Regions from separate parts of the Erwinia sp. PME.40.26/001 genome, predicted to be linked through region 2. Evidence: predicted binding sites of a transcription regulator. Region 2 holds the regulator's gene; the other holds the start of a gene.
The links. The regulator PurR, encoded in region 2, represses purine synthesis genes. The targets are predictions, from matches to a motif close to CANGCAAACGTTTGCNTG.
Positions count from the first base shown of each region.

Region 1: the regulator PurR is predicted to act here: its motif matches at 2,742-2,759, upstream of glyA (serine hydroxymethyltransferase).

Region 1 is NZ_JBVHNP010000011.1:36,159-43,384, reverse strand. Features, by position in the region: gene ACZ3HG_RS20595 (NAD(P)-binding protein) at 1-95, shown strand, start outside; gene ACZ3HG_RS20590 (c-type cytochrome) at 92-1,261, shown strand; gene hmpA (NO-inducible flavohemoprotein) at 1,352-2,536, opposite strand; gene glyA (serine hydroxymethyltransferase) at 2,869-4,122, shown strand; gene ACZ3HG_RS20575 (3-phenylpropionate MFS transporter) at 4,246-5,382, shown strand; gene csiE (stationary phase inducible protein CsiE) at 5,383-6,651, opposite strand; gene ACZ3HG_RS20565 (DUF1007 family protein) at 6,830-7,226, shown strand, end outside.
Region 2 is NZ_JBVHNP010000001.1:372,726-379,951, reverse strand. Features, by position in the region: gene nemA (N-ethylmaleimide reductase) at 1-578, shown strand, start outside; gene gloA (lactoylglutathione lyase) at 665-1,072, shown strand; gene rnt (ribonuclease T) at 1,174-1,836, shown strand; gene ACZ3HG_RS02075 (Grx4 family monothiol glutaredoxin) at 1,906-2,244, opposite strand; gene ACZ3HG_RS02070 (C40 family peptidase) at 2,630-3,502, shown strand; gene cydH (cytochrome bd-I oxidase subunit CydH) at 3,558-3,647, opposite strand; gene purR (HTH-type transcriptional repressor PurR) at 3,942-4,967, shown strand; gene punR (DNA-binding transcriptional activator PunR) at 4,978-5,895, opposite strand; gene punC (purine nucleoside transporter PunC) at 6,009-7,202, shown strand.

The DNA.
Region 1 (7,226 bases), on a different contig from region 2:
ACTGGAGCCCTTACGCACACTCGGCTATCGATCAGGCCTGGCGGGCGGTCAATGAGCCGGCAGGAGGCACGTCAGCCCCGGGGGAAGCGTCATGAAGAGGGCCATCTTCAGCCTTATGCTGCTGGCAGGCGGCCCGACCTGGGCGATGTCGCCGGGGGAATACGTGGCAAAAGCAGCCGACTGTACGGCCTGCCATACCGCGCAGGGGGGCGTACCGATGGCGGGCGGGCTGCGCTTTGCCACGCCGGTAGGGGATATTTACAGCACCAATATAACCCCTGATAAACAACACGGCATTGGACGCTACACGTTTGCAGAGTTTGACCGGGCGATGCGACAGGGTGTAGCTCGTGACGGTCATCGTCTTTATCCGGCCATGCCCTACACCGCTTATGCAAAAATGAGCGAGGCGGATATGCACGCGCTGTACGACTTTCTGCTGCGGGAGGTGCCCGCCAGTAGCCAGGCGAACCGCGACAGCGACATTCCCTGGCTGCTTTCGGCGCGCTGGCCGCTGGGCATCTGGAACGTACTGTTTCATGAAGACCGCCGTTATCAGCCTGATACGCAACAGAGTGCGCAATGGAACCGGGGGGCTTATCTTGTGCAGGGGGCAGGGCACTGCGGGAGCTGCCACACGCCGCGCGGCTGGGGAATGCAGGAGCAGGCGCTGGATCAGCAGAGTGATGTTTATCTCAGCGGCGCAGAGCTGGACGGCTGGTATGCTCCCTCGCTGAGAGGATTGCCGGAGGAGGAGCTGGTGGCGCTGTTGAAAACCGGGCGTAGTGCCCGGGGCGCGGTAGCCGGACCGATGGCGGACGTGGTCACCCACAGTACTCAGTATCTGACGGAGGCCGACCTCACCAGCATGGCCGTCTATCTGCGGAGTCTGCCTGCGGCCCCGGCAGCCCGCAGTCATCCCGCCACGCCTTCCGCCGCAGGGGCGAAAACCTATGCCATGTACTGTTCAACCTGCCACGGCAGTGAGGGTGAGGGCAACGCTCACACCATTCCTGCGCTGGCAGGGAATGCCACGCTTACGGCGGACAATCCGCTGACCGCGCTGCGCGTGGTGCTGGACGGGGCACAGACGCCTGTTACACAGCAGGGGATGGCGCAGACCATGCCGGGTTACGGCTGGGCGCTGAATGATGTTCAGATGGCCGAACTGATGAACTACGTGCGTCACAGCTGGGGCAATCAGGCCCCGGGGGTGAAACCTGAGCAGGTGACGGAGGCGCGCCGTCAGGCGGAGAAATAGGGCGGAAAGACATCCGGGGTGAAACGGGTGGAACCCTGTCGCCTGCTGCTGACATTCAGCAACAGGCGAAGGTGTCCCCGCAGGGCCGGGTTACAGCGCCTTATGCGGACCAAAGACTTCATAATGAATACGGTCTTTCGTCACGCCCAGTTCGAGCAGGCGTTTCTCTACCAGCGCCATAAAGGCCAGCGGTCCGCACAGATAGTAGTGCATGGCCGGATCGCTCAGACGGGATTCCAGCGGCAGCAGGTTCATCAGCCCGCGGCTGTCGTAGCGGCCCTGATCCTGTTCCTGCGGATGGTTATACCAGACATGCTGCCAGAACTGCGGCAGCCGTGCGCCCAGTCTGGTCACTTCTTCAGCGAAGGCGTGTGTGGCCCCGTTTTCCGTGGCGTGCAGCCACTGGACACAGGCAGGATGTTTGTCGGCTGCCAGCTGGTTCAGCATGGCCAGCATGGGCGTCAGGCCCACACCACCCGAAATCAGTGTCACTGGTGTCTCCGGGGTCACATCGAGGAAGAAATCCCCGGCGGGCGGTGCCAGGTGGACCCGCTGGCCCGGCTGTTGCTGATGCAGCCAGCTGGAAAGAACCCCCCCTTCCTCATGACGAACGGCAATACGGTAGTCGCGACCGTTTGGTGTGCGGGTCAGTGAGTACTGGCGGATCTCCTGATTGGCAAAAGAGGGATCTTTCACCCACAGGGCGAGATACTGGCCGGGTTTGTAGTCTGCCACTGGCTGACCGTCCGTCGGGGTGAGGATAAAGCTTTTGATCACCGTGCTTTGTGGCGTGATCTCACTCATGACAAACTCACGCTGCCCCCCCCGCCAGCCCCCGACTTTCTCCTCGGTCTCTTCATAAATCTGCTCTTCGCGCTGGACAAAAATCCCCGCCAGCACGCCATAGGCTTTACCCCAGGCCTCAAGGACTTCTTCTCCCGGATGCAGCATTTCATCAATGCTGGCCAACAGGTGCTTACCGACAATGGGATACTGGTCCGGGCGGATCGCAAAACTGGTATGTTTCTGGGCGATTTTTTCCACCGCAGGGCCCAGGGCCGCAAGGTTATCCAGGTTGCTGGCATAGGCGCAGACGGCATTAAACAGCGCTTCAGGCTGGTTGCCGCTGCTCTGATTGCTCATATTAAAAATGTCTTTCAGCTCAGGATTGTGGCTGAACATACGCTGATAGAAATGGGCGGCCAGGCGCGGGCCGAGTGCAGCAATGGCGGGAATGGTGGATTTCACAGTAGCAATGGTTTGGCTGTCCAGCATGGCGTGCTCCTTAGCAGGGATTATAAACATGTATTTTAAATGTATCTTATAACCGCGCAGCTAATTCTGTAAATACACCTTATGAGTTAAGGGGTATTTTTTCGCACGTAACATCCGCTTCAGAACAACAGCCTGTCTGCGGCGGGCGAGGATACGCCCCGATCGGGGGCTGGCAGAAAACTGTAACTAACCCTTGCCAATCCTGAAGCCAATCGTTTGCGTAAAAAGGCGGCCGTGATGCTATTCAACGGGTGGGTAAACAGTTTAAACTGTTTACCATCACCCCCGAGGGGGCATTCATTTTTGAAAGTCAGTTGAGTCAGGAGATGCAGATGTTAAAGCGTGAAATGAACATTGCCGATTACGATGCCGAATTATGGCAGGCGATGGAGCAGGAGAAAGTGCGTCAGGAAGAGCACATCGAGCTGATTGCCTCAGAGAACTACACCAGCCCACGCGTGATGCAGGCTCAGGGATCTCAGTTGACCAACAAGTACGCGGAAGGGTATCCGGGCAAACGCTACTACGGTGGCTGTGAGTATGTGGATATCGTTGAGCAACTGGCGATTGACCGTGCGAAAGCGCTGTTCGGTGCCGACTACGCTAACGTGCAGCCGCACTCAGGTTCTCAGGCCAACTTCGCCGTTTATACCGCGCTGCTGCAGCCGGGCGATACCATTCTGGGGATGAACCTGGCCCACGGTGGCCACCTGACTCACGGTTCCCCGGTTAACCTGTCCGGTAAACTGTACAACGTTATTCCTTACGGCATCGACGAAAGCGGTAAGATTGATTACAACGAACTGGCCGAACTGGCGAAAAAGCACCAGCCGAAAATGATCGTGGGCGGCTTCTCTGCTTACTCAGGCGTGTGCGACTGGGCCAAAATGCGTGAAATCGCCGACACGGTAGGCGCTTACCTGTTCGTCGATATGGCGCACGTTGCGGGTCTGATCGCGGCTGATGTCTACCCTAACCCCGTTCCTCATGCGCACATCGTGACGTCGACCACCCACAAAACGCTGGCCGGTCCGCGTGGCGGTCTGATCCTGGCGCACGGCGGCGACGAAGATTTTTACAAGAAGCTGAACTCTGCCGTCTTCCCAGGTGGCCAGGGTGGCCCGTTGATGCACGTTATCGCGGGGAAAGCGGTCGCCTTCAAAGAAGCGATGGAGCCTGAGTTCAAAACCTATCAGCAGCAGGTTGCTAAAAACGCCAAAGCGATGGTGGAAGTCTTCCTGGCGCGTGGCTACAACGTTGTCTCCGGCGGTACGCACAACCACCTGTTCCTGCTGGACCTGGTGGACAAGAACCTGACCGGTAAAGAAGCGGATGCTGCCCTGGGTCGTGCCAATATTACCGTGAACAAAAACAGCGTTCCTAACGATCCGAAGAGCCCGTTTGTGACGTCCGGTATCCGTATCGGCTCCCCGGCGGTGACCCGTCGCGGCTTTAAAGAAGCAGAAGTCCGCGAACTGGCAGGCTGGATCAGCGATATTCTTGACAATATCAATGACGAAGGCGTGAGCGAGCGCGTGAAGAAGCAGGTACTGGATATCTGTGCGCGCTTCCCGGTTTACGCATAACCTGAGCGCGTCTCCTCGCAGCCACAGGGGAGCCTGACCACTGATAGCGGGACACCAACGTGTCCCGCTATTTTTTTATCTCCCGCCACGGTGTACATTAGCCTCCACTTTGTCGGAGGGAAAATGACGATACGTTCCACGTACTGGCTTGGACTGAGCTACTTCACCTACTTTTTCGCCTATGGCGTCTATCTGCCTTTCTGGGGCGTCTGGTTAAAAGACAGCGGTCTGCAGCCGGAAAAAATCGGTCTGTTACTGGGGTGTGGCATGATTGCGCGCTTTGCCGGTAGCCTGATGATTGCTTCCCGCGTTACCAATCCCTCCCGACTGATTACGGTGCTGCGCCTGCTGGCGCTCCTGACCCTGCTGTTTGCGCTCGGCTTTTGGGCGGGTTCCCAGTGGTTATGGCTGTTGCTGGTGATGGTGGGGTTCAACCTGTTCTTCTCACCGCTGGTTCCCCTGAGCGATGCGCTGGCCGCCACCTGGCAGCGGCAGATTGCGCTGCCCTACGGCCCGGTGCGGCTCTGGGGATCGCTCGCCTTTGTTATCAGTTCAGCCCTCACCGGCGTGCTGGTGACTCATTTTTCCTACCACGCTATTTTAGTGCTGCTGTGTGTGGGCTGCGGGGCGATGATCGGCGGGATGCTGCTGCGGCCTGCGGTGATGCCGCAGGGGGCGGAAAAACAGGCACAGCATGCCGGATGGGCGCAGTGGAAGCAGATGCTGAGTGAGAACGCCGTCTGGCGTTTCCTGCTGTGCGTGACGCTGATGCAGGGGGCACATGCGGCCTATTACGGGTTCAGCGCCATCTACTGGCAGGAGGCGGGCTACTCATCGGGCACGGTGGGCTACCTGTGGTCGCTGGGGGTGGTGGCTGAAATCATCATTTTTGCCGCCAGCCACCGGCTGTTTCGCCGCTGGAGCGCGAGTGATCTGCTGCTACTTTCCTGTATTTCGGCGCTGGTACGCTGGAGTATCATGGCTTCATCCACCGATCTGGGCTGGCTGATCGCCGCACAAATTCTCCACTGCGGCAGTTTCACCCTCTGCCATCTGGCCGCGATGCGCTTTATCGCCGCCCGTGACGGCGGAGAAGTTATCCGGCTGCAGTCCGTCTACTCGGCGCTGGCGATGGGCGGCGGGATCGCCCTGATGACCATGGTCTGTGGCGTGCTGTTCCAGCATCTGCAGGGGGGCGTATTCTGGGTGATGGCGCTACTGGTTGTACCGGTGCTCTTCCTGCGGCCAAAAGTGAGCTGATTACGACTCCAGCAGCGTACGGATGCTGCGCTGCTGGTGTTCTCCCAGCGGCAGTTCCGCATGGATCAGCGGGGGAGAATAGAGCGGCAGCGGGGTGGCATAGGGGGTGATCACCAGCGCGATGCCTTTCGGCGCACTGTGACGCTGGAAATCGGCAACATCCTGATACTTGATATTCAGCGGCAGCAGCGTCAGTTCGCGCAGCTGCTGTTCGACCTGACGTTCCAGCTCCCGATCGTGACCGATCAACAACAGCACCTGTTTTTCCTGCAGGGCGCTCTCCTGCATCAGCCACGCCCCGAAAATAATCGCAATCAGCCCCATCTCTTCATCGCTGAACTGGACACCGTACTGCTGTTCAAAAGCGGCCACCGCCTCACGGGTGGTGCGTAACAGCCGGGGATACTGCTGGGCGATATCCTCAACCAGGCTGTGGTCAATGCCGATAGCGAACAGCGCACGCTCCAGGGCCTGTGCCAGATGCGTATACAGCTGCGCACTGAGCCCGTCATCATTACTGAACACCATGCCCGACAGCGCCTGAAAGCGTTGAATCAACAGCTGAACAGACTGCAGCAGCTGGCGCTCATGCTCTGCGTGAGGATGTTGCAGCATCGGGATATGCAGCTGGCTGAAGAGCAGGGTAAGCAGGTCGCTCTCACTGGCGGTGGCCTGATAGCCACGCTTGCGCCAGCAGCGGACTATCTCCTCCGCCAGCGCCGACTCGCTTTTTCCTCTCAGCCACCGCTGCTGAACCGGGGTGAAGGTGGGTTGGCAGGGCCAGGCGAGGGAAAAACGCAGCCAGACCTGCAGGAACTGGGCGTCACGGGGGCTGAACTCCCGCCCCAGATGCAGTGAGCAGTGCTGAATTAGCGCCAGCAGATTGTGTTCATCATACAACGCTTTATCAACGGGTAGCGAATGAAGCTGCTGTCTGATGGCGCGGGAAAAATCGGTATGAATAAATGATGGCGACAGGCGCAGCGCACGGCGCAGGCCGTGCAGCAGACAGAGGCGGCGATCCAAATCCGTTCCACAAAGTGACAGCGCGCCCTGACCGTCCTGCTCAATGACAAGACGGTGATAACGCTGGATTTCCTCTGCGACCTTCGCTATATCTTGCCGGGTTACGGCGTGTTCCACTCCGTTAAGCTGGCAAACCGACTCCTCAGTTACAGGGGACGCAGGCAGGCAGAGCATTAAAAGCAGGTGGCAACGGCGCTGTTGACTGGACAGGACAGAAATTTCTGGTGAGTGTGCACTCATCATCTGTGATCCCAGTGACGATTGATTCTGCTAAGAATAGCCTGACCCGCAGACGCTGTGGCCGGTGGGGGGCGCTTTTATTCAGAGCTTTTAAGACAGGTCACAAAAATAATCGACAAAAACTGAGGTGGGGTTTATTTTGTTATATTATAACAGGTGGGTGGCAGCCGCTGTCGTGTTGATGGCGCTTCTGACCCAGCGTGCCGGGGCGCACCCGCACAGTTTTATCGATATGCAGACCACCCTGGTTCACCAGGGTGATCGGCTCACCGGGCTGAAAATGCGCTGGGTGATGGATGAAATTACCTCTGCTGACCTGTTGTACGATGCCGGAACGGCAAAGCCAGACTCGGTGGTGTGGAAAAAACTGGCGGCAGAGGTGATGGCAAACGTGCTGGGCCAGCATTATTTTAGCGAGTTCTGGCACCAGAAGCAGCCTGTCAAATTCGACAATCTGCCCCCGGAGTATCATCTGTCGCGAGAAGGGCACAAGGCGGTGCTGGAGTTTATCCTGCCGCTGGCCCACCCACAGGCGCTGAAAGGCCAGCGTTACCTTTTTTCCACCTTCGATCCGACGT
Region 2 (7,226 bases):
ATTTTGACCTGGTAGAGCTTCATTCGGCTCACGGCTACCTGATCCATCAGTTCCTTTCTCCGGCATCTAACCAGCGTGATGACCAGTACGGTGGCAGCATCGAAAACCGCACCCGCTTTGCGCTGGAAGTCGTTGATGCTGCCATTGCCGGCTGGAGCGCGGATCGTATTGGTATCCGTATCTCTCCGCTGGGGCCGTTTAACGGTCTGGATAATGGTGAAGATCAGGAAGAAGCGGCACTGTACTTTATTGCTGAACTGGCAAAACGTCAGCTGGCTTATCTGCACATTTCAGAACCAGACTGGGCCGGTGGAAAACCTTACACCCACGAATTCCGTCAGGCGATCCGCGCTGTGTACCCGAGCGTGATTGTCGGTGCAGGGGGCTACACGGCTGAAAAAGCGGAAGATCTGATTGAGCAGGGGCTGATTGATGCGGTGGCATTTGGTCGTAGCTATATTGCTAACCCGGATTTAGTCGCCCGGCTGAAAACTGACGCGCCGCTGAACGAACCGAAGCCGGAAAGCTTTTACGGCGGCAGTGCGGAAGGCTATACCGACTATCCGTTCCTCGGTTAATCACGCCAAAAGTTCGCAGCGGCAGGCATTGCCGCTATACTGCATTTTTCCGTCATCGTCTGATGACGCCGATAGAAGAGGATGTTATGCGTTTACTTCACACCATGCTGCGCGTTGGCGATCTGCAACGTTCCGTTGATTTTTATACCAAAGTGCTGGGCATGCGCCTGCTTCGCACCAGTGAAAATACCGAGTATAAATACACCCTCGCCTTTGTCGGCTACACCGACGAGAGCGAAGGGGCGGTGATTGAGCTGACCTATAACTGGGGCGTGGACAGCTACGACCTGGGCGATGCGTACGGACATATCGCGCTGGGCGTGGATGATGTCGCCGCCACCTGCGATCGTATCCGCAACGACGGCGGTAACGTCACGCGTGAAGCCGGCCCGGTCAAAGGCGGCACCACAGTGATTGCGTTTGTTGAAGATCCCGATGGCTACAAAATTGAGCTTATCGAAAACAAACACGCCGGTAACGGTATCGGACAGTAATTATTTCGGGTGCCTTTTGGGCACCCGACCTCCCTCCCTGCTGCATCCCCCGACAAAATTTGCCATAATGCGCGCTGCCTTTTTTCCCCTGTGAGAAGCTGATGTCTGAATCGAATGAACTGAATACCCTTAGCAGCCGTTTTCGCGGTTTTTATCCAGTCGTTATTGATGTTGAAACCGCCGGTTTCGATGCCAGAACTAACGCCTTACTGGAAATCGCAGCGGTCACGCTAAAGATGGATGACAACGGCTGGCTGGAAAAGGATGAGACCCTCCATTTCCACGTCGAGCCTTTTGTCGGTTCAGTTCTGCAACCTGAGGCGCTGGCATTTAACGGTATTGACCCCGAAAACCCGCTTCGTGGCGCGGTCAGTGAATACGACGCGCTGCACGCCATTTTCAAACTGGTGCGTAAAGGCATTAAAGAGAGCGGCTGTAGCCGGGCGATCATGGTGGCGCATAACGCCACCTTCGACTTGAACTTTGTCAATGCCGCCGCCGAACGCGCCAGCATGAAGCGTAACCCCTTCCATCCCTTCGTCACTTTTGACACGGCGGCCCTGAGCGGGCTGGTACTGGGGCAAACGGTTCTGGCAAAAGCGTGCACCGCAGCGGGAATGCCGTTTGATAATGCCCAGGCGCACTCTGCCCTGTACGACACCCTGCAGACCGCTGACCTGTTCTGTGAGCTGGTGAACCGCTGGAAACGGCTTGGCGGCTGGCCGCTGCCAGCCGATCCGGCACATAACGACAGCGAAGCGTAACGCCATCACGTCGTAAAAAAAACCGGGCCTGAAAAGGCCCGGTTTTTTTATGCCGGCACGCTGCCTGGCTTACTCAGCAGCATCAGACGGATATTTTTGCGCCGTCTCTTTAATAAGCTGCTGCAGTTCGCCGCGCTGGTACATTTCAATAATAATGTCGCAGCCACCGACCAGCTCACCGTCCACCCACAGCTGTGGGAAGGTTGGCCAGTTAGCATATTTTGGCATCTCTGCGCGAATGTCAGGGTTCTGCAGAATATCAACGTACGCGAAACGCTCACCGCAGGCAGACAGTGCCTGAACGGCCTGAGCAGAGAAACCGCAGCTTGGCAGTTTCGGAGAACCTTTCATGTATAACAGAATAGGGTTTTCAGCGATCTGGCGTTGAATTTTTTCAACAGTACTCATAAATGTCTTCCTCAATACAATACTTCATGTGTAGGCTAGGCGCAGCCTGCTTATTGTAGCGACTCTGTCCGGGTGATGAAAATGACATTTTTACATGGCGAAAGGGTAAAAATGTGACCTGAGAACAAAACAGGGAAACAAAATAACATTTTCTTATCATCGCTGCTGCACAAGTTAGCGCCCGTTTTGCGTTTACTGCTGAGATAAACAACTGATACCGTTCAATTTTGCGCCATTTACTTGATCTGTATTATTGAAACAAAAAAGACCTTACCCTTTGTTAAGAAGTTAGATTAGAATTGCCCTAACCTTCTGCCTTCGCGCAGAAATGCCTTTTCTGACTCCGTTGCGACCTTTTGCAGCGCACAAACTGTTAATGGGAACGATGCGTTTACTCATCACGCTCTGCATACTGGCTTTCACCCAGTTGTTCTTCAATATGGCGCACGCATCGCCACATACCCCTATTAATGCGAATCAGCAAAAAGCCGATCGCACTACCGCACGTGAAGATGAGCGTCGCAAACGCCGCCCGGTCAAGACCGCCTCCACGAAAAAAGTGAAAGAACCGGTCAGTAAAAAAGCAAAAGAACCCGCCAGGAAGACCGCCGCTAAAACAGCACGTCTGGTGCCGGCAAAAAAACTCAAAGAAAAAGCCAGGAGTAAAGTGGCGGCAAAACCGTTGCGCACGGCTAAAGTAACGAAAAAGTCCTTAAGCAAAAAAATCGCCGCCAACAAAAAAGCCGACAAGAAGCACTATGGTCGCGATCGCGCCGGGCGCAAAGTTGCGCAACGCGATGACGCGCAGCTTTCAGGCCCGCTGAAACTGAGTAAAGCCCACCGCGCCCGCTATCAAAAAGCGCGCGAGACAGCGATGACAAAATTGATGGGGCAACTCGGCAAACCCTATCAGTGGGGCGGTACCTCACCTAAAACCGGCTTCGACTGCAGCGGTCTGGTGTGGTACGCCTACAAAGATCTGGTGAAGTTCAAAATCCCCCGTACGGCAAATGAAATGTATCACCTGCGCGATGCCGCCTCGGTCAAACGCGATCAGCTGGAAAAAGGGGACCTGGTCTTCTTCCGCATTAACGGTCGCGGCACGGCCGACCACGTAGGGGTTTATCTGGGTGGGGGCAAATTTATTCAGTCTCCGCGCACCGGTAAAGATATCCAGGTCAGTGCACTGAGTGAAGATTACTGGCAGGAGCATTACATCGGCGCACGCCGGGTGATGACACCGAAGACAATTCGTTAACTGTGCCGTCAGCGTGATGGGTATACGGGAGGGGTCACCTCCTCCCGGGCCGGACTTAGTGCATGACTGCGGTAAAACTAAACGCAATAATCATCAGCAGTGAACCCACCACCGCCAGCGCTGTCATTTTCATATCGGTGTTCATATTTTCTCCTTAATAACCCTGCAATGTGTAAGCCAACAGATTTTCCCATACTTACCCGTAAAAATCTCGTTTTCTGCGCCCAGCCTTGTTAGAATTATTCCTTTCCGTTGCGCAACACGCCCGGAAACGTTTTAAGTCAGCGCTGCATGTCACTCTACGGATGATTTTACCCCTCCCCGAATCTTTGAGACAGCACCCCAGATCGTTCTCGTCGGGCAGCAATAGCGGCGCGCAGGCAAACGTTTAACCAAATTGTTATCAGTACGTTACGATAACACCAGGAGTAGGATTTTAATGGCAACAATTAAGGATGTGGCAAAGCGTGCCGGTGTGTCCACCACCACCGTGTCCCATGTCATCAACAAAACGCGCTTTGTAGCCGAAGAGACGCGCGAAGCGGTATGGGCGGCAATTAAAGCTTTGCATTACTCCCCCAGCGCCGTTGCCCGCAGTCTTAAGGTGAACCACACCAAAACCATCGGGCTGCTGGCCACATCCAGTGAAGCCCCCTACTTTGCCGAAATCATTGAAGCGATTGAAAACCGCTGCTTTGCTAAAGGCTATACGCTGATCCTCGGCAATGCGCATAACGATCTGCAAAAGCAGCAGGCGTATCTGTCGATGATGGCGCAGAAGCGTGTCGATGGCCTGCTGGTCATGTGTTCAGAATATCCTGACCCCCTGATAGCCATGCTGGAAGAGAACCGTAATATTCCAATGGTGGTGATGGACTGGGGCGAGTCACGCGGAGACTTTACCGATACCGTGCTCGATAACGCTTTTGAAGGCGGCTATCTGGCGGGGCGTTATCTGATCGAGCGCGGCCATCGTGATATCGGGGCGATCCCGGGACAGCTGGAACGCAATACCGGCGGCGGTCGCCATGCGGGCTTCCTGAAAGCACTGGCTGAAGCCGGGATTACCCTGCGCGATGAATGGCTGGTACAGGGCGACTTTGAACCGGAATCTGGCTACCGCGCCATGCAGCAAATACTGTCACAGAAGCAGCGTCCGACGGCGATCTTCTGTGGGGGAGATATTATGGCGATGGGTGCGATTTGCGCAGCGGACGAGATGGGGTTGCGCGTACCGCAGGATATTTCGGTGATCGGTTATGATAACGTGCGCAACGCCCGTTACTTCACCCCGGCGCTGACCACCGTACACCAGCCAAAAGAGCGTCTGGGGGAAACAGCCTTTGATATGCTGCTTGACCGCATCACCAGCAAACGTGAAGAGCAGCAGACGATTGAAGTGCATCCTTCACTGATCGAACGCCGCTCCGTTGCCGACGGCCCCTTCCGCGACTATCGCCGTTAATATCCGCGCATCAGATCCCGGGCTGTTCACTCAGCCATTCTGCATTCAGCGTTTCGGTATTGCCCAGATAGGCCAGCAACCAGTTCAGCGCCGGTGAGGCGCTGTGCTCAGACCAGCTGAGGTAGCAGGGACTGTCAGGAAACGGCGAGGCCAGCGTCAGCTCACCCAGCACCTGCTGTTGCAGCCAGGGCTGGGCAAAGTGCCCCGGTACCATCCCGACGCACAGCCCGGCACGCAGGCAGTCGAATGCGCTTTCCCAGTCCGGTACCACCAGCCGCCGCTGATTGTCCAGCGTCCAGGTTGTGCGCTTCGGCAGCGCCCGCGACGTATCCTCCAGCACCAGCGAGGGCCATTCGCGGATCAGCGCTTCACTCAGCGCGCCTTCGTAACGGTGCAGCGGATGTTGGGACTGGACTACGCAGCGCCAGTTCAGACTGCCCATGTCGCGAAAGGCAAAACGCCCCCTCACAGGAATGGCCTGGGTTGCGCCTATTGCCACGTCCACGCGACCGTCAGCCAGCGCATCCCAGACGCCGTTAAACACCTCCGGCATGATGTGCAGCTCCATGTCCGGGAAATGACGATAAAAATCCACCACCAGCTGACGCGTGCGCGCCGGCCGTACAATCCTGTCCACCGCAATGTTAATCTGCCCGCGCCAGCCGTTTGCCACCTGCTGGCAGCGGGTTCGCGTGGCAAGCATTTTTTTGATAACAGCCCGCCCCTCTTCACTGAATACGCGACCCGCCTCGGTCAACACCACGTCGCGATGGCGGCGTTCAAACAGGCTCACAGCCAGCCACTCCTCAAGCTGGCGAACGGTGTAGCTGACCGCAGATGGTACGCGATGAAGCTCTGCCGCTGCGGCGGTAAAGCTGCCCGTTCTGGCGACAGCGTCAACCACTTCGAGAGAATATTCAGACCACATAACTTGCCTTCAAATTATTTCACTGCAATAGACGAATAATAGCGTTTCACAGCGCACTCGGCACGGGATTACACTGCGCACGTGAAAAAATTGTCTGATAAGAGTTAAAAACCATGCGTTCCAAAGGATTTATGTTTTACCTGGCCATACTGAGTATGCTGGGTTTTCTTGCCACCGATATGTACCTCCCCGCTTTTGGCGTAATGCAGCAGGATCTGGGCACCCAAGCCGGTGCCATCAGCGCCAGCCTGAGTATTTTCCTTGCCGGTTTTGCCTGTGCGCAACTGGTCTGGGGCCCGCTCTCTGACCGCATCGGCCGTAAGCCCGTGCTGGTGATGGGTCTCAGCCTGTTCGCCATTGGCTGCGCCGCCATGCTGTGGGTGGAGTCGGCACCCTGGCTGCTGGCGATGCGCTTTGTGCAGGCCGTCGGCGTATGTGCAGCGGCCGTCAGCTGGCAGGCGCTGGTCGTTGATCGCTACAGCGGTGCGCAGGCCAATCGCATATTTGCCACGATTATGCCGCTGGTGGCGCTGTCTCCCGCGCTGGCACCCTTGCTGGGAGCCTGGCTGTTACAGCACTTTTCCTGGCGCGCTATCTTCGTCGCACTGCTGGTGATAAGCGTGATGCTGCTGATCCCAACGCTGCGCCTGCCATCGCCTTCCCGCGTTGTCAAAGACACGGTGAAAACGCCCGCGCCTGGCTTCTTTACCTTGCTGAAATCGCCCCTCTACAGTGGCAATGTGGCAATTTATGCCGCCTGCTCCGCTAGCTTCTTTGCCTGGCTCACCGGATCGCCGTTTATTCTGGGCAAGTTAGGCCTCTCGCCCGGTGATATCGGCCTGAGCTATGTCCCCCAGACGGTGGCGTTTTTGATTGGGGGGTTCAGCTGCCGCGCCCTGCTTAATCGCTTTGCCGGACGTCAGCTACTGCCCTGGCTGCTGGCATTTTACAGCCTGAGCATTGCGGCTATTTATCTGGTGGCGTTGCAGCCTGAACCGTCGCTGTTTGCCCTGCTGCTGCCTTTCTGCGGCATGGCGATGGCGAATGGTGCTATTTATCCTATCGTGGTGTCCAGTGCCCTGCTGCCTTTTCCTCATGCGACAGGCAAAGCGGCGGCACTGCAAAACATGCTCCAGCTTGGCCTCTGCTTCCTGGCCAGCATGGTCGTGTCGACGTGGATCGAGTCCGCACTGTATACCACCACGCTGGTGATGGCAGGCACGATCTTCCTCGCCATTGCCGGTTACCTTGCGCAGCGCAGCGCAGAGCAAAAACAGGCCTGGCAGACAGCGGAAGAATCCCGCTAAATGCTCAGATAATACTTAGTTAGC